Regions from separate parts of the Neobacillus sp. GCM10027624 genome, predicted to be linked through region 2. Evidence: riboswitches for the same ligand, from Rfam matches in the RefSeq annotation. Region 2 holds a riboswitch; the other holds the start of a gene.
What was found. A riboswitch is a leader RNA that binds a small molecule or an ion and turns the genes downstream of it on or off. The one in region 2 is predicted to bind cyclic di-AMP.
Positions count from the first base shown of each region.

Region 1 (12,164 bases), on a different contig from region 2:
GTAAGTTCACCTAAAATGTCATCCTTGACCAGTTCAATGAATTCCTCTTCTACACGGTCAATTTTAGTAATAGCAATAATCCCGTTTTTAATTCCAAGGAAACGAAGAATTTCCAGATGTTCACTTGTTTGCGGCATGACGCCTTCATCAGCCGCCACGACGAGCACCACCAGGTCAATTCCGGCAACCCCGGCAATCATTTGCCGAATAAACCGCTCATGTCCTGGCACATCTATCACTGATATTTGTATTTCATCATCTTCATATAATGGAGCAAATCCAAGTTCGATTGAGATTTGACGTTCTTTTTCTTCCTTTAAGCGGTCGGTATCGACATTCGTGAGGGCCTTTGTCAAGGATGTTTTCCCATGATCAATATGCCCCGCCATCCCAATTGTAAAATACCTTTTTTCCAAGCATGCCACCTACTTTTTTGTTCTCACCTTTACTGTAGCTTTAATGGTTAAATTGTTCAAGCGAACATTTTCAGACAGAAAAGTAAGCCCCGACTGCCCCGCAGTATTCACCCTTCTTTAAAAACACTCCCGTAAGTCCTAGCCTGTTCATGTAAAATTCAAGTCCTTTTCGTAACGATTGGTTCCCGACCAATGTGCTTCCGATAAAGACCACTTGATTTACTTGATGAATGGCCGCGGCCTGAAGCGTTAATAATACAATTGTTTCCGTGATCATATTTGAAAGGGCCGCCATTTGGTCTGCATCTGTATGCTTCACCTTTTTCCCTTTTGCAAAATTTGCTGCTGTGAGGTTCCCATCAATCGGTGGTTCAGCCGATTCATAAATATCCCTCACCAGTAAATCCACTTTGCTTTTATCACCTTCATTTGCTAGGATTGTCAGCTCTTGAAAATCCTCCACTTTCGTTAACAACGAACCAAGCCCTGTAAAGGTTCCTCCCCCTATTCCACTTCCAAGAATCCGTTCATACTTATTCCCCTTCACAACGTGCCAAGATGTTCCAGTTCCAATATTGACTAATAGAAAGGGATCCTCCCATTTTTCCCCTTCCTCTTGTAAAAGTAACTTTGCTCCCTCACACGTTGCTAGAAATTCCGGAATGATGATTTCATCTGGAAAAAAATCTTGTTGAATTATATGTGCTTTTCCACCGGTCAAAGCAGCTTTTACATTTGGTGCAACGATTTTCAACCAAGCTATAGCAATTTCCATCTCAAAAATTGGAAACCTTTTATAATGCATTCTATTTTTTTCCTGATACGCAATCTTAATCAACGAGCCGCCTGCATCTATTCCCACCTTCAAACTAAACACTCCTTTTGTGTTGCTTTTCATTATGTATTTGACAATTCACTTGGATTCCCTTCCCACCTCTCATAAACCTTAGGGTATATAATGCCTCGTTTTCTCTTTTTCCCTAATAGTCAAATGCCCTTTTTTAGAATTCAAATATTTTTTCAAGCAAAAGCGTACACAAATTTTTCAAAATTTTATATAATAGGGATATATAAAATTTGCACTAGGGAAACTTTTATTGACGAACGAACAAACCTTGGTATAACGAAAAATAAACTTAAAGAAAGGATGGTGTCTTATGAGCCAAACAGATTCAGTTACTGTTCAGAGGGCTCGGGCTGCAGAAAGCCGAACGGTTTCAGCCGCAAGAGATGCCATTAATGGAAAGGTTAAAGGCATCCGTGCATTGCTTCCGTTTCTCGGACCTGCATTTATTGCCTCCATAGCCTATGTGGATCCAGGAAATTTCGCAACCAATATTCAAAGCGGTGCGAGCTTTGGTTATAAAATGCTTTGGGTAATCGTTTTAGCTAACTTGATGGCCATGTTGCTGCAAAATATGTCAGCAAAATTAGGAATTGCTACTGGCAGAAGTCTTCCGGAGGTTTGCCGGGACCATATGCCGAAATGGCTGACCTACGGCATGTGGGTTGTTTCAGAACTGGCTGCAATGGCTACCGACCTTGCTGAATTCTTAGGTGCAACCCTAGCACTAAATTTACTTGCCGGTATCCCAATGCTATATGCAACGATTATCGTTGGTATTGTCACCTATCTTATTTTAATGTTAGAAAAATTCGGATTCCGTCCGTTAGAAAAATTCATTGCCGCATTTGCTGTTCTTATCGGCTTATGTTATTTAGTTGAAACCGTCATTTCCAAACCGGATCTTGGCCTAATTGCCTACCATAGTGTAACACCGTGGCTTGGCAACAAAGAAAGTATTATACTGGCAGTTGGTGTAATCGGCGCAACGGTCATGCCGCATGCAATCTATTTGCACTCAAGCCTGACGCAAAATCGAATTGTGCCACGAAATGATATGGAAAAAATCAAAATTCAAAAGTTTAGTACGAAAGAAATCATGATTGCCATGACGCTTGCCGGATTTGTCAACTTAGCAATGATGTATATGGCTGCATCCGTCTTTAACACGACTGGAAACAGTCATATTGCGGATCTTACCACAGCCTACCATACCTTAACACCGCTGCTTGGTTCGGCCGCAGCAAGTGTATTCTTGATTTCATTACTTGCTTCCGGTGTTTCAAGCTCTGTAGTGGGAACGATGGCTGGTCAGGTTATTATGCAAGGTTTTGTTGGATTTACGATTCCATTATGGATTCGACGATTGGTTACGATGCTTCCAACCTTTATTATCGTTGCTATCGGGGTTGACCCAACAAGGACACTTGTCATCAGTCAGGTGGTTCTAAGTATTGTTCTACCTTGTCCGATTATTGCGCTCATCTACTTCACCCAGAAGAAGGAATTAATGGGTGTGTTAACGAATAAACGAATAACTACGATTCTATCAACGATTTTTGCTATCGTGATTTTAGGGTTAAACTGCTGGTTAATTGTTCAGACATTTTTTGGATAAAAGTAAAGCACACAGTTTGTGTGCTTTTTTACTTTCTTATTTGTCCATTATTCAATTTTCACCTTAATCGTATCGATTGCATTATAACCATACCCCTTACGGTTCCACACCGCTTCCTTTGGCTGCTCGCCGCCTTCTAATTCCAGAGCCCTCGAAAGGATGGTGTACTCTCCTTTTTCAAGCACCTCCCACTTATATTCCCAACGAACCCAAGCATACTTTTCCGGTGATTGCACCAAATCAGCAAGGCTCCAAGTCATCCCCCCGTCTACACTCACTTCAATTTTCGTGATCAACCCTCTCCCAGTCCAGGCAATTCCTGCAATAATATGAACTCCTGTATTAAGAATTTGCCGGTCCATTGGCTGTTGAATCGTTGAGTTTATTTTCATTGTTGTCACCGGTAATTTTCCCTCATCTGAATCCTTTTTGGGGTAATAGACATAATCAACCGCCTGAAAAGGGCCTTTAAATTCATGGTCAATCACGGTGATCTTTTTAATCCATTTTACCGAGGCCATCGCATACCATTCCGGGACAATTAACCTCAGAGGAAACCCGTGCTTAAAAGGAATCGGCTTTCCATTATACTCATAGGCAATTAAGGTATCGGTATGCAGTGCTTTTTCAATCGGCAAACTCCTACTAAAATAAGTAAGTTCGTTCAAGTCTGTTCGTATGCCAAAGTCATATCCCTCAAAAACTACTTCTCTAGCTGTTTCCATTACACCCGTGTACCCGAGCAATGTTCTTAATGAGACACCCTTCCAGATACCTTGACTGATTGCCCCTTTTTGCCACTGCTCGCCAAATACTTTTGGTTTAAAAAATCCCCTCTTATTCCCCGCGCATTCAAGTACAGTCTTTACTGTTTTGGATGGCAATACTTGAATTTCCTGCAGTGAAAATGTTCTATGATAATGTACAGAGCCATCAACATGAAACCAATAAAAGGAAGATACAAAATTCGGGTAAGAAAAATGGTTTCTCCGATAAAACAGATTTTCACGCACAAAATCTTTATGGATAAAATGAATTGGTGTTTCTTGATTCTCGGGGTCTATGTTTCTCGTAATCAAATATGGTTTTTGTGATTTTTGCATAAATCTCCTCTCTAAAAATAAAATTTTTTACTTCATTCATATGAAAAAATCCACAAAAAAGAAGACCTAACGAATGAGTTTACTTTAGAGTATTTACAAATTCAAATAGAGGGAGTAAGATATGATTCGTAATTTAATTTTTTGAATCGCTGAGTTCCAATTGGGAACGGGGGAACCATCATTGAAAAGTCTTACAAAAACTTTTCTATGGGGTGAATCTTAAAAAGATATTTCTATTCTGATGCTTGTCTTTTTAAGTAGGGTGACTCTTACATCCGAATCCGTCAGCTAACCTCGTAAGCGTACTGAAGAGATATCATTTAAATCGTGCAAGCAGCATGTTTATTTCATGATGCCCAAAAGCCGCCACGAGGAGATTTCTCTCTTCCGTGGCTTTTTTATTTTTTAGGTGGTTTATGAAAAAACCTACACTATCAAACTTTTAAATAATGTTTTTCGGGAGAGGTCTTACATATGACTAAACAGTTTGCAGTAATCGGGATGGGCCGCTTTGGTTCGAGTCTTTCAGCTGAGTTATTTAAAGAAGGTGCTGAAGTTTTAGTTATTGATAAAAACGAGAAAAGGATTCAAGAAAATTCAGATTTCTCAACACATGCAGTAGTTGCAGACACAACAGATGAGAGGGTAATAAAAGAGCTGGGTCTTCGAAACATGGATGTGGTTGTGGTAGCCATAGGAGACGATATTCAAGCAAGTATTTTAACTGTCATGATTTTAAAAGAATTAGGGGCCATACAAGTTATAGCAAAGGCTGTTACAAATCAGCATGCAAAAGTTCTTACTCAGGTCGGGGCTGATCGGGTCGTTTTACCTGAACGAGAAACAGGCATCCGAATTGCTAAGAATCTTTTGTCACCTAATGTCCTTGATTTTATTGAACTATCCGATGAATATAAAATAGAAGAAATTGTTGCCTCTTCATTCATGATAGGAAAAAGCCTTCGTGAATTGGATATTCGGGCAAAATACCAATTAAGTGTTATCGCCATTAAAAGTGACGGAAAGATGAACATCTCACCATTTCCAGATGATAAGATCAATCCTGGTGATACTCTTGTTGTCCTTGGTGAAAAGAAACTTTTAAAGAAATTTGAAACGAAAACTGAAAAAGCACTTTTTATCATATAAAAAAGGAAAAAGAGCTAGGATCGCTTAAAAACAATTGATCCGCAAGCTCTTTTTTTACTAAATAATTCCCCTGATTTGATTACCATTTTCCATAAGCTTAGCCGTATTTTCCTCGTACAAACCTAGTGCCCATTCCCGAATTCGGTCTGAACTTAATTTCTCCCATTTTTCTAAACTAGGAATCTCCTCTACTCCAAATGCAAGTTCCGATAATCTTTTTAAAATGACCAAAGAAGAATAGGAATGCGGTAGAAACGGATCATTTTTCTTTTCATAAAAAAATTTATTTATAAGTTTAAATGAATTTGGTTCGTAAATTAATTCAACCAGCTTTGCACGGTATTCTAAATCCTTAGCCTGAAGATGAGGGAAACGGGAAAAATCACTGAAATGCTGGGCCTCGTGCTTCAAATAACTGATTTGAAATTCTCTGCATTCATGATTCTCCTTCTTATGCTCCGGACGATCCGCTACATAGTAAAGTCCATCTGGTTTTGCCCAGCCACCTGCGAATTTTTCACCAAATGTAGCATAATGGGCCCAGCTTTGTAAAATAAAATCTGACAAAAAATAAACCGTTACTTTTTGGGTATGGTGTGGCAGTTCGACTGTAAAATTTTCTTTATCAGTTGTTTTCCAAATATATGGGCCCCTATATGGCGGTGTTACCCCACCAACAAACTCATACCCTTTTTCTTTAAATTGGATCGATAATTGCTTCTCCAATCGGTCCAATTCCTCATCTTGTTGATGACCATAAATTAAATCCGAAAGTGAACGCCTTAGTCGATTTTCTGAATAAATCACACTTTTATGCGTTAACACCGACCTGAAGTATTCGAAATAGACAGAAAGAACCTTTTGGATCCACGGATCCTCTGATTTAAAACGATCATTCGGATTTTCACTAAAAAAACGTTGATAATATTTCGATTCCAGTTTTAGAAATTTAGCATTTTTATCTGGAACTGAACGGAGATATTTATATGCTGCGATTACATCTCCTTGTAAACAATAGGCATACAATTTTGATTCATCCATCCTAAGGCTTCCCTCTCCTGTTTTGCATCATAACTTTGATTGTACCAAACTTTTTTACATTTAAGAAAAAATAAGTTTTTTGCTCCTGATGCATTGGTTGCTTCTAATACTTGAAAGCTGCGATTTCGAGTTCATTTTTAATTAAATTCCGTATATCGTGATCTTTATCAACTATAAGAATTGATTTCCCCCCGATTTTTCATCGTAACACTACTTTTAATCAATACTGTTAATTAATTCGGTCATCATTTCCTGATCCATCGGACCGATAATTTTCTTTCTAATGATACCTTTTGTATCAATGATATAACTCGTTGGAATCGTGAAAGTCTGATAGGTTTCCCCGATTTTCCCTTTAACATCAAGTAATACTGGAAAAGTTAAACCGTAATCCTTTACAAACTTACTAATATTACTTGAATTTCTTTCTGCTGTAGTCAAATTCACAGCTAAAATTTCTACATTTTTTCCTTTTTGAGCATGATAAAATTCTTGCATATGGGGCATTTCCGCTTTACATGGCGGGCACCAAGTTGCCCAAAAATTTAAAATTACTTTCTTTCCTTTCAAATCTGAAAGTTTTACCACTTTCCCTGTTAAGCTCTTTAATTGAAAATCAACTGCGCTGTCCCTTTCTTGTATACCCGCATTTACTGTTTTGCTGCTAACAGCTTGAGCCTCCTGTTTATTTTGGTTTGGTTCATTAGATGAAAAGAAATGATTGTAAATTCCCCAACCGAATAAACACATTAAACCGATTACTACAAGTATTTTTTTCACTAATTCCACTCCTTTAAGTTGCAAAAGCAGATTAAATAGCACTTATCTTTATTATTATTGACGGTTCAAGAAGTAACAGACAGACTTTCCAAATTATAAATCCTAAAAATAGACTATTGATAGTAAATCGAAGACTTTTTTATTCATCTCGCTATTTTGTGATTTCATCAACCTAAATTTTATAATGATTACTCCAATTAGTATGACCAGTCCTAGTAATAACCATTTAAGCAAAATAGCAAAAGAACCAATTGGGATCACTTGGCATGAGGAGCCTTCTCTGACCGTCCACCAACCGCTCGCGCCAGGAGCGGAGATCAACATCCACGTTTAACAGTGCCAATAAAAAAAGAAAAAAGCTGCCTAATGTAAAGCAGCTTTTTTAAAACAATTTTCCTACTATTTAAATTGGAAATAAATCAGATGATAAGTAACGTTCACCTGTGTCCGGTGCCAATCCTAAGACATTTGCATCAGAAGGAAGTTTCTTGGCAATTTCTAAAGCATAATAGATAGAAGCTGCTCCTGAGGCGCCTACTAAAATTCCTTCCTCGGCAGCCAAACGGCGTGCAATGTTCTGGGCATCCTGATCCTCAATTAATAAAATTTTATCATAAATAGATTGATTTAAAATTTTCGGTATAAAGCCTGGGCCCGTCCCAGGGATTTTATGCGGGCCAGGTCGTCCTCCGGATAAAACGGGCGACCCAGCAGGTTCAACCACGTAAATCTTTAGATTTGGTATTTTTTCTTTTAGCACTTCACCCGTGCCAGTAACAGTACCGCCTGTGCCAGCCGTACAAATAAAAGCATCTAATTTCCCCTTAAATGCCTCGTAGATTTCAATCGCTGTTGTATCCCGATGAGCATCTGAATTGGCACTGTTTTCAAATTGCATCGGAATAAAATAATCAGGAATCTCTTCCGCAATCCGGTAAGCTTCTTCAATCGCTCCACGCATGCCATGTTCAGATGAAGTTAAATGCACTTCTGCACCATAAGCTTTTAGAATTTTAATTCTCTCTTCTGTTGCATTATTCGGCATAGTAATGATACAACGGTACTTCCTGGCGGCACAAACCATCGCTAAACCAATTCCGGTATTTCCCGATGTTGGCTCAATAATAACGGTTTTACCAGGAATAATTTTCCCCTCTTCTTCGGCTACCTTTATCATATTAAAAGCAGCACGGTCTTTTACACTACCTCCGGGATTAAAGGATTCCAATTTAATGTAAACAGAAGCACCGTTTGGGTCCGCCAAATTATTTAACTTTACGATTGGGGTATGACCAATCAGCTCTAAAATAGAATTATGTAGTTTCATAATAGCACTCCGTTTCATTCAGTATATTTCTATTGGAATTATAAGCTTTTGCTCTCCATATTTCAAATAACGAAGTTTTAGAAAAGAAGAATCAGCTCCGCCTTTCTTTTAAATTATTACTATTCCATTAAAATAAACCTATTTCTTTCATTCACATTAAAATGTAAGGGTTACATCTGCATCTTTAGCATAGTCTATAACTTTTCTTATAAAATGGTCATCCAAGTTTTCACTGCTGTTACTAAGATTAAAATCCCCATAATAATTTGCAAAACTTTTGTATTCACACGTTTCCCAACATTCGCTCCTATTGGCGAAGCAATTAAACTGGCTGCAACCATAATGAGTGAAGGCAGGATTTCCACTTGTCCAGTAGAAATTTTTCCGGAAACAGCACCTATTGATGAAATAAATGTAATGGCTAAGGAAGAGGCAATCGTCATTCGAGTTGGGATTTTTAAAACTACCAGCATAATGGGTACTAACAAGAATGCACCTCCAGCTCCCACAACACCTGCGCCAATTCCTACGATGAAGGCAAAAAGGGCTGCAAGCCATTTGTTAAATTTGACATCTTCTAAAGGGATGTTATCAATTCCTCTTTTTGGAACGAACATCATCATAACAGCAATTAATGCTAAAATTCCATACACGATATTAATTCCACTTTCCGGCAAATGAGTAGATCCGAATCCCCCGATAAAACTGCCAATCAGGATACTAACTCCCATATAGGTAATGAGCGTTTTATTTAGAAATCCACCTTTACGGTAAGCCAAAACACCGAAAATAGTTGCAAAAAAAACCTGGATAGCTGTAATACCTGAAACTTCATGTGCTGTAAAATGCCCTACCCCAATTGCTACTGGAATATATAACAACATTGGGTAGTTAATGATCGCTCCACCTATTCCTAACATCCCTGAAATAAAGGAGCCTACTATTCCAATTAGGAAGATTGTAATGATTAAGCTAATCGCCATGTTGCCCTCCTTTTAATGGTACTTCCCACATTTCTGCTCCCTTAATTTTAACAGGTGTTTGTTAAGAATTTAAAAAAATAAAATTTCAGGGACTCAAATACCCACACAGGTATTAAACATCCGATAAAAAAGAGACAATTTACAAGCTCAACAATATACCCGTATAGGTATATTGTCAACTTCAATTTTTTATTCACAAATCCTTCTTACCATCCATACTATAAAAAAGAGCAATATCTATTGTAAAATTGCGATAATATTGTATAATTCATAGTATAGACATAGGAATTAACGGATTAGGAGGTTGAGTATGGGGTTTTTTAAAAATCTATTTATTGATCGTTGCCCTAAGTGCAATAAAATATTAGAAACTCATCAATCAAAAACTTTAAAAGGGATTGTCATTAAATCCTGTCCCGATCAACATTATCAAAAAGAATTTCATCCAGCTTTTGAAACCTATATTGAAAGCCATAAGGTTTCTTAACACAACAACCCAGCAGATATGTGCAGGGTTGTTTTCATTTCTAATCTACCCTTCTTTTTTCAAAGGTACTGATAAACAAGCCTGGGACTACTTCAATGTCCTGAACCAACTGATAACCATTTTTTAAGTAAAGGTTTTTAGCTGGTGTATTATCTCTGCCAGTTGATACTTTAAAAATCGGAATTTCTTTTTTGTCTTTCTCCAGATAGGATAATAAATTTTGGGCAATCCCCTTTCGAAAATACATGGGATGAACAATCATTCTGCAAATCGTGAATTCATCCCCTTTGAGTTCGTATGATAGTGCTCCTGCTAGCTCCTCTCCTTCAAAATAACCTAAAAAAGTTTCATTTGATTCCAATAATTCCTCAAAAGTCTCCTTTAGTGGAGGTATTTCGTAGAAATTGATTAACTCAGCCTCAATTAGATAGGAGGCTCTTTGGAGTTGAAATAATTCTTTTACAAGATTCATATCAAGAAAATTAATTTTTTTAATCATAAGTGAAAATTCTCCTTAAAAAATTTCTCATTTTTACCTTTTATACAACCTTACATTAAAAACAGGTCAAGCATCCACTCATTACTCCAGCTATAAACATACACTATTTGAAAGTAACAAAGGAGGAGAATAAATTTGGAAAAAGAAAACTCTCGAACTGTTCCTGGTTCTGCCTATTACCACGGGCATGGAGGATATTATCCTGGTACAGGCTACCATCACGGTCACGGTGGTTATTATCCTGGGCATGGTTACCATCATGGACATGGCGGTTATTATCCTGGGTATGGATATCATCACGGGCATGGTGGTTATTATCCTGGTTATGGGTATCATCACGGACATACTGGTTACTATCCTGGATATGGGGTCCATCATGGTCATGGTACCTACAAGCCTGGCAACCGTGAAAAATGATTATGAGCAGCAAAACACAGGTAGTCTTTTGGGAACTACCTGTGTTTATTAAATTAAAAAACTTTTATTGGACAAACTTATTGTATAATAATAACAAATCATGGAATATGTTCAAAATCATATAAATGTAAAACTAGTACTATCAGGAATTCTAAAACGGAGGTTTTTAAATGAATTTACAAGATTTATTCAAGTTAGACTTTGCCTATTTGGAGACCTTTACTACCCGTACGGATACCAATTGGGGAGCTTTATTTTGTAATGAAAATCAACCTGTTTATTATGATGCAAATCATGCTCATATTGATCAAGTTTGCGAAAAGCCAAAATTAATTATTGATGAAGTAATCAGTTTCTATCAATCTAGAAATATTATTCCGAGGTTCTATATTTATAATATAGAGGCCCAACAAAATTTAATATCCCAATTAAAACTAAATCATTTTGGCTTTGAGGAATTATGCAGTCCTGTACAATTGTGGGATCATATGATTGTGGAAAAAGAACCTAACGAGAATGTAACGATTGAATTGGTAACAAATGATAATTTTGCAGAAGCACTACATATAGAATGCAGTATTAAGGAATTGGGTGGCAAAGCGGTTAGAGAAAAAGCGTTTGAGGTTGAATTTAATCATCCTAATTTTGAACATTATTTACTCCGTTATAATGGGTCGGCTTGCTCAACTGCTTGTATTTTTGCAAGTGGAAATCAGGCCCGTATGGAAAGTGTTGCTACATTAGAAGAATTTCGGGGTAAAGGATTAATTGGTGAACTTATTAACTATATTCAGCTAGAGGTCGCTAAAAAGGGACTAGAAAACCTTTGGGTGTTTCCCATCAATGAAAAGGTGGAGAAAGTGTATCAAAAGTATGGCTTTCAAACGGTTACGAAAATGAAAACTGGACATGCATTTTTGGGTGGAAAGAGTATTGCGGAATTAAGAGAGTGATAGGAACCGATGAAGGACATTTTCCCCGTGGATGCGTTTTGGCCATCATCAACTTTCTAAACAGAAAAATGCTTGGATCAAAAAGCAATCCAAGCATTTTAACACCGCATTATTTCGGATAAAGAATCTCATCAATAATCCCATATTCTTTTGCCTCGTCTGCGCTCATGAAAAAATCGCGGTCCGTATCCCTTGCTACTTTCTCAACCGGCTGACCGGTACAATCCGAAATAATTTTATTCACATGCTCCCTTAATTTCAAGATGCGGCGTGCGGAAATCTCGATTTCGGTTGCCTGCCCCCGGGCTCCCCCCAAAGGTTGATGAATCATGATCTCGCTGTTTGGAAGTGCATACCTTTTTCCTTTTGTTCCCGCGAGCAGCAGCATCGCTCCAAACGACGCCGCCATTCCTGTGCAAATCGTCCGAATATCCGGTTTAATATATTGCATTGTATCAAAGATCGCAAATCCAGCTGAAGTCGAACCGCCGGGACTGTTGATATAAAGAGAAATTTCTTTATCAGGAGCATCAGCTGCTAAAAATAA
Region 1 is NZ_JBHTHD010000003.1:715,349-727,512, reverse strand. Features, by position in the region: gene selB (selenocysteine-specific translation elongation factor) at 1-416, opposite strand, end outside; gene coaW (type II pantothenate kinase) at 487-1,278, opposite strand; gene ACFQZ9_RS08530 (divalent metal cation transporter) at 1,574-2,878, shown strand; gene ACFQZ9_RS08525 (sulfite oxidase) at 2,926-3,981, opposite strand; cyclic di-AMP (ydaO/yuaA leader) riboswitch at 4,119-4,299, shown strand; gene ACFQZ9_RS08520 (potassium channel family protein) at 4,456-5,130, shown strand; gene ACFQZ9_RS08515 (hypothetical protein) at 5,188-6,171, opposite strand; gene ACFQZ9_RS08510 (TlpA disulfide reductase family protein) at 6,388-6,951, opposite strand; gene cysK (cysteine synthase A) at 7,355-8,278, opposite strand; gene ACFQZ9_RS08500 (sulfite exporter TauE/SafE family protein) at 8,485-9,261, opposite strand; gene ACFQZ9_RS08495 (hypothetical protein) at 9,572-9,748, shown strand; gene ACFQZ9_RS08490 (GNAT family N-acetyltransferase) at 9,789-10,247, opposite strand; gene ACFQZ9_RS08485 (hypothetical protein) at 10,383-10,664, shown strand; gene ACFQZ9_RS08480 (GNAT family N-acetyltransferase) at 10,835-11,617, shown strand; gene clpP (ATP-dependent Clp endopeptidase proteolytic subunit ClpP) at 11,727-12,164, opposite strand, start outside.
Region 1: another riboswitch for cyclic di-AMP. It lies ahead of ACFQZ9_RS08520 (potassium channel family protein); the one in region 2 lies ahead of kimA (APC family permease).

Region 2 (12,164 bases):
TACATATATGGAGATCCCACTGATGAAAAGACGCTTTCCCAAGCAAATCTACCTGAAGCAAAAGGTGTGATTATTTTTGCAAATCAACTAACACAAATAAACTCTGATTCAAAAGGAACATTACTTATCGATGGAAAAACATTATTAATTGCCACTGCGTTAACATTCGTTCAAGAAAAATTGAATACTTCGATTTATGTTATCGCCGAAATAATGAATCAAGATCATATCCGTTTATTCAACAATATAAAGGTAAATAAATTTATTCTTACCGAAGAAATTAATTCCTATGAAGTAATAAATTCATTATTGGATCAATAAAAATTGTATATTTTCCTTGGAATTAATATACATCAATGTTTTTAACCTTGTTACTTTTCACCAATCCTTTATTTATACATCCTAATAATATAAAAAGCCCAAGCATCATTAGACTTGTAAATTGAATAAGTTGAGTAACATTCTTTTAAATGAACGTCGAGTATTTTTAAACTAGGATTTCTTATATACAGTAGTGTTGTTATGAAATTTAAGATTTGTTTATCCTCTTGGAACAAAAACTACATTGAATTCACAATCTTTTACTTGATAAGATAAAAGTGTATTGAGTCACCTTGGGGACACCATATTGACACATAAAGAAAATGGGGCTGCAGTTGCAACCCAACTTAAATCTTGAGTTATATAAGGAATAAATTACACTTTTTGAATTTAACATATTTTAAATAGAAGTTTTTTTATCGTACCCAACACCATTTATTACTTTTTAAGATGATATGGAACAGTTGAAATAATTACATCCTTGTGTCTAAACAACCATAGCCTAAGTAGCAATGCTGTTTGGTTGTGTAGTAAATTGTGCCACCATTTTTTCGGAATAAATTGCGGTATCACAATTTGAATAAGTGTATTTTCATCCTTTTCTTCAATTATTCTTACTAATCGTGATACAGGTTCTAATACTGATCTATATTTACTTTTTAATGTAAGTAAACGACATGGGTTACCCCACTTTTCCCATCTTTCCTCCATTTTTTCAATTGACTTGTCGTCAAATCCTACAAATAATGCTAATAAATTCTCATCACTCACACTCTTTGCAAAAGATAAAGTGTTTTGAACGACTCTGTGCACTCCTGAAACAAGAACAATTGTAACCACTTTTCTAGTTTCAGGTCGAATTGTTTCTAGGTCAATCTTTAACTCATTTGCTATGTCTTGATAATGATGATGAATTGCTAACGAACAAATTATGATAGCTGGTATGACAATAAGAACAATCCAAGCTCCACTCGTAAATTTAGTTACTGCAAAAATTAAAGCAACAATAGTAGTGATGACAGCACCAATAATGTTAATACAAAGTTTTAATTTCCAGCGAGGCCCTTTTACACGTTTCCACCGCTTCACTAAGCCAAATTGAGCAACTGTAAAAGATAAAAATACTCCAATAGCATATAAAGGTATTAATGCATTCGTATGAGCATGAAAGGCGATAATCAGTAAGCTCGCAGTAGCTGCCAACATAATAATCCCATTAGAATAACCTAATCGGTCTCCTCTGTTCGTAAGTCCACGCGGCAAAAAACCATCAGCTGCAACAATAGCAGCTAATTGCGAAAAACCAGTAAACGTAGAATTGGCTGCAAGAATAAGAACAATAAAAGTAAACCAGATAATGATTTGATATAAAATACCGTGTCCGAAATAATACTCCGTTAATTGAGAAAGCATTGTATTATTTGGATCTGGGGATATACCTCTTACATACAAATGGTAGGCAAACCCTAATAAAGTAACAGATGTAACTGTACCTAACGCTATATACGTTTTAATCGCACTTTTTTGTTGTGGCTCTCTGAATACAGGAACTGCATTGGAAATCGTCTCGATTCCAGTTAAAGCAGAGCAAGCTGAACTAAAAGCTTTTAATAGAAGTAAAACAGATAAACCTTTTGGGAATGTTCCAAATGGCGGTGTACTCGACTGGACAAAACCATGTGTAACCTCGTTGAAAAAGCCAGTAAATACTAGCAATAACATACAAGCCATAAACCCTAATGTTGGCCATGCAAAGATTTTTGCTGATTCAGCAACCCCTCGAAGATTCACCATTAATAAGATAAACACACAAAATATAGCAAGAACCGTTTCGTAAGGTACTACAATTGAATAAGCTGAGGATACTGCTTCCAATGCAGCTGATACAGATACAGCTACTGTCAAGATATAATCTACAAGTAACGCACTTGAAGCAATTAAAGCGACCCACTTTTGTTTGAAATTATCCTTTGCAATTGCGTAAGCACCACCACCATTCGGATATGCAAGGATTCCCATGATGTAGGAAACGATTAAAATTGCCAATAAAACAATGGTTGATATAGTTATAGGTACAATAAACCACTTTGCCTGATTTCCTAAACTAATTAGTTCCGTTATGCCAGATTCAGGACCATACGCGACAGATGAATATAAGTCTGCTGAAAGGATTGGCAGGGCTATATACCAAATCAATTTATTATGTGTTGCATTTAATTCCGCAGTTCGCATAGGTCTGCCAATTAATATACGTTTAACACTGTTAAAATTGGAAAAGGCTACCCAAATAGCTATTAGTGCAATAATAGCTAAAGCTAATTCAATAAAATGAGATGGATGTGTCACTTCTTTTTCTCCTTTGGTGGTAACAACTATTTTTTGAGCTAAAATGAAAATTTTAGTTAGTCCCCATATGATAATTGACTTTTGTTAGATTCTTTTAATGTAAATCTATCCAACTTTATTTTGCCCCCTTAAAAAAATACAAACAAAAAAAGACCTAAAAAATGAAAGATCTTTTATTGTGAATAAACACAAAAAAGAAACCCTTCAAAAGGTGGTCTTTGACCTCCTTCGCTTTGGCCTACGAAGTTAGCTGACGGGTAGGATGGCGAAAGAGTTAAACATCCCTTCTACATATTTTGTAGAATTAACCCCAAAAAAATGGGTCCTCCGTTCCCTAATGGGATTAGGCATGATATGTAGTTTTCTATGAAGAAGATATTACTCCCAAGAATGAAAGTTGTAAAGAGCGAATTTATACTTTAATTACATTCCTTTACAATTTCTTTTTCACCAAGGGTTCTTCAACAATCTTTGGAACAAAAAAATTCTATGTATCAATACAGGACTTTTGATTAAACTTTATTTAAAATCCACATCAAACTGTTCCCCATAGTAAGTGAAAAATGCTGTAAAGCAATTTAAAATTTTTAGGATAATAAAATTATGTTCAGTAAATATTATTGTCGTGGAGGTGATTTATTATGGCTAACAATCAACAACCAAACAAAACTCCAGCTGGAACTAACGCCCAACAGGTTAGACAGCAAAATGCTCAATCTGCTCAAGCTGGAGCTGGTCAATTCGGAACAGAATTTGCTAGCGAAACAAATGCACAAGAGGTAAGACGACAAAACCAACAATCCCGGCAAAATAACAACCAAAACTCTTAATTTGTGACTTTATAAAACACCTCTTATCGCCCGGTAGGGGGTGTCTTTTTTATGAACTTTTTTTGAGGTTTGAAGTACAAAATAAAAATCCACTTTGCGTTTCTTGCTAAAGTCTATATCACTTACAAATAAGTCTCTTAAAATTGTCCATCGTAATCCTTTGGGAATTTCATTTCGTTCTCCTTCAATTTTAAAATTCGATTATCGTACATTTTGGGCTGACCAGACTGTTACTTAAACTCTTACACCCGTCAGTTGAACAAGTACCTCAATAATTACACAATATCTTCGTAGTGCGAACTAAGTTAATACATATTACGGATAGAACTTTTGTTATTTAAATTTTTTAAAAAGAGGTCTTAAAATTACAGTTGGAAAAGATGTTCAATGACGCTTTTAAACCAGTATTTCTTTCCCCTTACTAATGGTTACTTTGTTAAGTTATCCCAGAACGGATTTACTCGTATTCCTTCACGCCGTACATAGGAATCAACGACGACATTAACATGAAGCTCAGGAAATCGATTGTTCCAATCCGTTTTTATTTTACTCCAGTACATCGGGTAGGTACGGTGAATAACTTCACCGAAGCCGAACACATCACTTTTTTTCTTCTGAACTGCTTTTATTGAATCTTCTACTTCCTTCTTAATTTCGCTTTCAACTTTTTGATCAATTTTTTTTATCACCTTCGGATTTGCTAAATCGATATCAGTATTCGCTTCACTAACCCATCCCTCGTTTTCAATATGCACATTGATAACAGGTTTTCCATATTTCATCATTGTGGAGACCTTCGTTTTTGATCGAATCGGAGCAATGGATAAGGCATTTTTTTTTCCATTCCAATTTACATTAATTGCTGTGCTTTCAGCCTTGTCTAATATCCAAACAACTCCTCGGGCGTCTTTTTGATCAACCCAACCTTTCAATTTTCCAGTTCTGAAAATGGCCAGACCATCAACCATTGCTATCGTATCAGCCTTCGTTCTTTGGAGAAAGTCACTTTTCCCCACCTCATCTTTATTTCCGATTAACTTAACCCCGTTTGCAACTGGCTGTTTTCCATTTGAAACTAATGAAACAAGGATATCATCGATTGTGATGTGCAAATTTTCCCCCAGCATTTTTTCCGTTACTTTAATTTCTTTTGTGATTTTAGTTACTGGCACCTTGTCAAGATGTGACAGGGTAGAAATCATTTCCTCTGCTGATGAGTTTCTTGCAACCACTAATTCAGTTGTGGTTCGGAATTCCGGATCGCGGTCCAAAGCATCCAATATATCAAGCATATCTGTTCGAGCTACTTCTTCACTGATGACAACTAAATTCGTATGTGCATAATAGAGCCGTCGGGAAATTTGCTTTGTTAAATTTCTGGCACCTTCTGTTAAGGTATTACCAGCACTTTTATATACGACAATCGGTAATCCTTGACCACCACCGGTCTGTCCCGTTGATACATTTCCAGGATTCACGATCTGTACCGAAAGGTGAAACTTTTTATCCTTTCCCCTGTCAATACCCAACGCCATGATAAATGCTAAATCTGTCAGCTCTTTTTGATTCCAGCAAGCACTGACGATTGGAAGGAACATAACCAATAAGAGAACAATCAACAAACACTTTTTCATATTTTTTACCTTTCGTTCCGAATTAGTGGTGAGCCCTGATATAATTTGGTCTTGTCCTTGCTATTTTTAGCTATTTTTTATTTCTTTTTTCATATAAAGTAGATTGTCCAAAAATGACCAAATTATCCCAATATCTTAAGTGTGGTGAAGCTTTTTAAATCAAAAATTAAACAACTATTTTAAACTCCTTCCTAAATTTATAACGGAGTTATGCCTGTTTGAGGTATTAAAATTTAATAATTTTACTTTCACTTTACAAATAGCTTGATTAAATGTTCTTACGCCGCTATTTATATCAAATGCGACGTTAATCATAAATTGCTTGTTCAACTAACCTGCCCCGTTAGCTTAAGTACATTTCTTCACAATCTTCACGACACAATTTAATATGTTATTCCACAATCTGGCCAGTTTGTGGAATATCAATTGTCTGCTCCAGTAGAGTGAATCTGGGTAAAGTATGAATCTTGAAATACAAAAAATGTCAATAAATTGTAACAATTACAATCGCCATAAGGATATGAAGATGTTATAATCGTCCTTGTTAGAAATAACCATACTCCTATTCACTTCAATTGCTTCTAAAGTCACTTATCCATTCACAAAACACGGGAGTATAAATTTATCTTTTAATTGGGGGATTTATTTAATGTGGGTAATTACTGTACATTCAAAAGAACATACTAGAATGTTTGAGTTTGACACAGAAAGAGAAGCAAGAGAAACTTTCGAGAAAATTCAGGGTAACAAAATCCTTTCAGAGGTTATCTATTTCAACGATTCTTACTTAGCAATCGCTGCTGTTTAGGATTCTTACCACGATTTATTAATTTAAAAAATTGAGTAAATTAATGTAACATAATAGTTAATACGTTGTTGTAAAAAGCCCTCGGATTTCTGTTGAATTCGAGGGCTTTACTTTTTGAGTTATGACACCATTAAATCAAAAAAAAACGATTTCCAAGCGGAATCGTCTTCAATAATATTTATTCAACTATAGCACACGTTACTTTAACTGTAATCCTTCACAAAGTTGAGATGTAACGGGTAGTTTAAGAGAAATTGTGAAAAAGTAACAAGCGTTTCTACTCGTTGTAGAAACGCAACTAGGCAAAGCTCTAAATTCTTTATTAATGGTACTGGTACGATGGATAAGGGTATGGGTATGGGTATGGGTATGGGTATGGATAATAGTATGGGTAGCTGCCAATGCCTGGGCCACCAAAACCAAGACCTGGATAATAACCAAGACCTGAGCCTGGTCCACCTAAACCAAGACCTGGAGCAAAACCAACGCCAGAGCCAGGTGCTCCTATACCTGGACCACCAAAACCAAGACCTGGACCAAAACCAGCACCAGAGCCTGGTCCGCCTAAACCAAGACCTGGAGCAAAACCAACACCAGAACCAGGTGCTCCTATACCTGGACCACCAAAACCATGACCATGACCTGGACCATGACCTGGACCATGACCTGGACCATGACCTGGACCAATCCTCTCATATGTTGGACTATAAGCATTATAATTAAGAATCACTTTCATCCTCCTCATTTAATTTACATTAGAGCATATGCATTTTGGGGATAAACTCCTGGGTAATCGTCCAGATTCTTTAAATATTATATGACAAATGCGGATAGGATAATTATTTAAGCTATCCTGCCCCTTTCGTGGAATAAGAAAAGGGCTGCCGAAGCAGAACCCCATACTTCAACATATGCACCCGTTAGCCATCCATGAAGCGCAAAAATCAGCGCTTCACCACAAAGAATGAAAAAGGTATGGAAGGGTCAATACTGATAAAGACCTTAATCCAGTCAACCAATTCATAGACTTATTCATTAAGCTCTACTCTTTTTTTTAACGATTGAGCAGGGTCTTCTTAAGAATTGTCATTTTTCTAATCTTGAGGAAGTTTATTTTCATGGTAGTTAAAGAAGCAGTATCAAATATTAGGCATTATTATTAATAAGGATTTGGTTGTTAATATGATGTTCAATATGTTTAAGATAATCTTTTACGAGCCACTCAAATGTTTTTTGTTGATTATTTCCTATATCACAAAGATTTGATAATCTCTCTTTTGGAATATTCGATATAGTATTTATGATTTGCTTATTTAATGCTAAAAAAAGGTTTAATATCTCATCAAGTGGTCTTTCTTGATAATTCTGAAGTATTACCCATTGGTTTTGATTATATGATTGGATAACAAATGGTTGTTCTTCGTACTGAATCTTTATAAACCTATTAATATTATTTATTGCAGAGTCGCATAGATGTCCTAAAATCTCTTTTTTGGACCATTTATTTGGTAATGGGCGATTTGATATTTCTGTTTCTGACATTGAGTTATATACCTTCGGTAATGTTTGTATCCAGTGGTTTAATCCATTAATTATATCCTCCACACGCCTTCACCCCTTCAATATGTATCTAAAAAACAATATTCGTCTAAAGACATTAATATCCCTTCTTACACTAAACTTTAGTTTAAATAAAAAAAGCATTACCCGTTTGTTGAAGAAGAAATGGTGTCCTAATTCACATAAGGATGCCAATGAAAATAGTAGTAAAAAACTATCAATCAATTCATAGATTTATAAACCGCTTTTCCATCACTTGCATACTATATAGTAGACGAGAAGGAAGCACCTTCGGTCAAATTGACTGACTAAACAATAGTCAGTCCTTTTTTTATTCAACTAACCTGCCCCGTTAGTTCAAGTGAAACATTTCACAAGGTACTTTCCACTAGTCATTTTTTAGGTTTCATAAAATAAGTTGAATGATTGTGGAATAACTCTGACAAAAACTAACATTTACCATTTTGATGAAAAACATTGGCAAAAACATGAAAATATGGAGTTTATGTTGGAGATTCCTCATAACATAAAGTACTATTAAATTAATATTGTTTTTCAAAAATTTATCATGCTGCTACTAAGTGGCTCGTTTGTTAGTAAAAAACCATCATACAGTTTTGTGAAATTTAGAACAGAGGAAGAATTAAGAGTAATTTAAAATTATTATTCCCACAGAAAAATTAGAAGGAGGATATTATGAGCGAAAATATTAAAACTTATGAAGCTGAAGGTATCAAAATATTTTGGAAACCCAATATTTGCAAACATGCAGCTGAATGTGTAAAGGGATTGCCAAGTGTATTCAATACCCAGAATAAACCTTGGGTATCACCACAGAATGCAACAGCTAAAAAAGTCATGGAAGTGATTGATCGTTGTCCAAGCAGAGCACTTACTTATGAGCAAAAATAAACAGAACTAAAATAGTTGGGAGAATAAGGAAATGACGGAAATTAAAATGGGCAAAAATGAATTCTATATTGAGGAATCTAATGAAATTATTGCAAGAATTCAATTTATCCCAAGCGGAAAAGATGTAAATGGAAGAAATTTAATTATTGTAAGCCATACAGTTGTATACGAGGGACATAATGGTCGTGGATTAGGCAAAGAATTAGTAAACAAGATAGCTGAATATGCAAGAGATGAAAACTTATATATTATTCCTGTATGTCCTTACGCAAAAAGTATTCTTGAAAGTAAGGAAGAGTATCAAGGTGTACTAGCAAATTGATGCCATTTTATTATATATGCGTTGAATCTGATCTGCTACACTTAACTGTACAAAAAAATAAGGTCAAGTAGACTTATCACTAAATCAGGGCATACTGCTAATTAGTATAAGAGATCCAGTGAAGAAGCCACGATAACGAGACAACCAATTTTTTAAAATGCCTAGAGATTAAATAAAAACACCGACAATCAAATCGGTGTTTTTATTGATTTATTTATAATTGGACATTAAACAATTGCCTTAACCTTCTGGTGTCTTCGTATTCCATTGCAGCATTCCAAAAACGCATCTTTCCTTCATAGGCGTGCGTATAATAAGAGTTCTCAATAAACTCCTCATTACCTTGTGAAAGATCATACTTCAACTAATCTGCCACGTTAGCACAATAAGAAAATGGGATCGCCGCAGCCATCCCATTCTTTAACTCTTGCCCCCGTAAGCTTAAGTGCAATCGTTCACAAATGCATTTGATTTCGCTTTTTTCAAAATTACCTGTTATTATCGATGGTAAGACTTTTATGGTGTAGGTATAGGAATTACGGGAAACGCAAAATGCCCAATAGCATAAACAGTTAATGTTCCAGGACTATGCTCCATATGGGCTTTCCCGTCAGCTCTCCATATTTGTACCGTATTATCAACTATTGGATTGCTAGCAGTAAAAAGGTTTCCATAACCACTACCGGAATAAATCTGAGCGCCTCCTCTAGTAATGATAAAATCACGGAATGCATTCACTTGTGCTGAGGGAAAATCAGAAGTAGGACCTACATCACTAGTAATTTGTGATGCTATCGCTATATTTGAATTATTTGGTTTAAGACCAATTGCAAAAACGTCAATTGTAGCTGGATCAGAAACAAAATGGTCTTTAGCGCTGGCTTTCCAAGTATCATTACTAAGGGGATACGATTCGTACAAAAAATTTCCTGCAGCAGCTCTAATGGCCACGTTCGTGCACCACCACAGGTGAGGCTATAGCTTGAGTCTATAGTTACTGTACCCCAAGGATTGGGAATTGCTGGATCTGATGTGGTTGTCCACAATCGGACATCCCATTCATTATTGGGATCTTTCAATCCAATAGCATAGGCATGGATTTTATTATAGCTATGGATTTGACTTGCTCTTGCAAACCACCCATTTTTTAAGATCGTCTGTAGGATATGACCCTGTAAGAAGACAACCAGCATCTCCTCCTTCATTTAAAGGTTTTGCAACATATTCCACCCATCCTCCACCACCGATAACTTTATAACCGTCTGGTACTTTAACTTCCACATATGGGGTTTCGTTAATGTGACTATTCGCTGAGAACACTGTAACTATATCTTGCAAAATCCCTCTAGCCATTTTACTTCTCCTTTCTTAGTCTCTTTTGGTTTCTTATACCTTAATAATCTCAATACGGTAAAGTTATATTCTTAGTCTCGGCACAAATAATTGACGAAAGTTAAACAGTTTTGATTCATGAGCCTATTCAACTATCTGCCCCGTTAGCTCAATAAAAAAGGCTGCCACAGCAACCTCCCCTTCTTAATTTCAAGCACCCGTTAGTTAAAGAAGCACCTTCTTATTTGTAGCACAGTTTCTTCATAGGGCGACATATTTCTTGTCGTTTTCTGACAACTTTTGTCGAAACTATTTCTATTTTTAGAAAATCCTCTTATAATTGCTTTCGTGTGATTTTTATAAGTAATTTTTTACTAGGAGTAAGTACCCATTATGAATAAAGAATCATGTGAATCATTACTGTTAAATCAGATTGATATATTAAAAAAGAAAATGATTGACCTTGCTAAAGGTACAGGTATTAATAGCTATGAAACATTGAGATGCAGCCAAGAGTTAGATACCGTACTAAATCTACATATGAAACATTTTTCTAATAAAAATGAATTAAATACTACTTCCTGAATTTGCAAGTTTTAGTCAGGAGTTTCCTGATTTTTTTATTCTTAAAATATTTTATTGTAAGCACTTGTCCTTTTCCTTATTTTCTTATTTACATAAAATAAATTATTAGTTCATACCACAACCTTATTTTTTCACTTTCCTTGAAAGCGTCATTTTGGCGCTTTTTTATTTACTTCACACTATTCATCAATTGGGACGTTAATCATAAATTTCTTGTTCAACTAAACTGCCCGAAAGTGGAACAAGCAAAAAAGGCTGCCGTAGCAACCCAATCTTATTTAACTCTTGCACCCGTTTGTTTAAGTAGAACTTTTCACAAACTAGTTCTTGACCGTAAGCCGAATAAAAAAAGGGATTGTCGCAGTAATCCATCCTGAACTATCGCACTTGGAATATTGTGAAATAAGGCTTTTCCAATAGGAACAAGCCAGAAGGTTAATCAATAAAATGATACTAGCTTAGCCAGTACTTCTTTAAACAAAAGGAGAATGTTCAAGATGGGGACCATAGACGGAAATACTTTTATTCAACGTTTAAATGGACTGAAAAATGAAATTTGGTTTGATGGAGAAAAAATTAAGGGGAATATCTCCGAACATCCTGCCTTTAAAGGAATTGTTGCAGCTAAAGCTTCCCTTTATGATTTGCAAACTCATCCAAGCATAAAAGATGAGATGACTTTCTATTTGCCAGAAAAAGAAGATCCTATTGGACTTTCCTATTTACAGCCTAAAACGAAAGAGGATTTAATAAAAAGAAGAAAAATGATTGAACATTGGGCAAGACACTCTCATGGAATGATGGGAAGAAGTCCTGATTATATGAATACTGTTGTTATGAGCTTTGCATCCTCATCGATCCTTTTAAAAGATAGAGAAAATTGTTTTCCTGCAAATATTCAATGCCTGTATGAAAGAGCAATGGAACACGACCTCTCGTTTACCCATACCTTTATCACGCCACAGGTCAATCGTTCCCAAGTCAATTTAGGATTTTCGAATGAGCCAATTTCCGCTAAGGTTGTCGATCGAAATGAAAAAGGATTAATTATAAAGGGTGCCCGCTTACTTGCAACTCAAGGAGGTTTAACGGATGAGGTTTTAGTCTTTTCTGCTCCGAGGGTGTTTTTTGATCCAAGCGAGGCGTTCGCATTTTCCATTCCTTCCAATACAAAAGGATTAAAATTTATTTGCAGGGAATCTTATGTCGGGGGAGAATCTTCTTTTAACCATCCCTTAAGTTCAAGATATGAAGAAATGGATTCAATCGTTATCTTTGACAATGTTTTAGTGCCATGGGATCGGGTATTTTATTACGACAATGTTGATGCAGCTACTGACTTCCTACTTCAAAGTTCTTTTTACCCATTCGCCTACCATCAAGTCGTAACCAGACAAATTGTAAAAACAGAATTTATTCTTGGAGTGGCACAACTCCTTGTCGAAACAATTAATGTAGGTGAGTATCAGCATGTTCAAGAAAAACTTTGTGAAATCATCATTGGACTTGAAACC
Region 2 is NZ_JBHTHD010000002.1:520,135-532,298, forward strand. Features, by position in the region: gene ACFQZ9_RS02490 (potassium channel family protein) at 1-321, shown strand, start outside; gene kimA (APC family permease) at 760-2,667, opposite strand; cyclic di-AMP (ydaO/yuaA leader) riboswitch at 2,888-3,027, opposite strand; gene ACFQZ9_RS02500 (gamma-type small acid-soluble spore protein) at 3,309-3,497, shown strand; gene ACFQZ9_RS02505 (Ger(x)C family spore germination protein) at 3,926-5,131, opposite strand; gene ACFQZ9_RS02510 (hypothetical protein) at 5,781-5,939, shown strand; gene ACFQZ9_RS02515 (hypothetical protein) at 6,262-6,669, opposite strand; gene ACFQZ9_RS02520 (DinB family protein) at 7,086-7,544, opposite strand; gene ACFQZ9_RS02525 ((4Fe-4S)-binding protein) at 8,196-8,411, shown strand; gene ACFQZ9_RS02530 (GNAT family N-acetyltransferase) at 8,443-8,733, shown strand; gene ACFQZ9_RS02535 (hypothetical protein) at 9,250-9,684, opposite strand; gene ACFQZ9_RS02540 (hypothetical protein) at 9,844-10,086, opposite strand; gene ACFQZ9_RS02545 (Spo0E family sporulation regulatory protein-aspartic acid phosphatase) at 10,459-10,650, shown strand; gene hpaB (4-hydroxyphenylacetate 3-monooxygenase, oxygenase component) at 11,148-12,164, shown strand, end outside.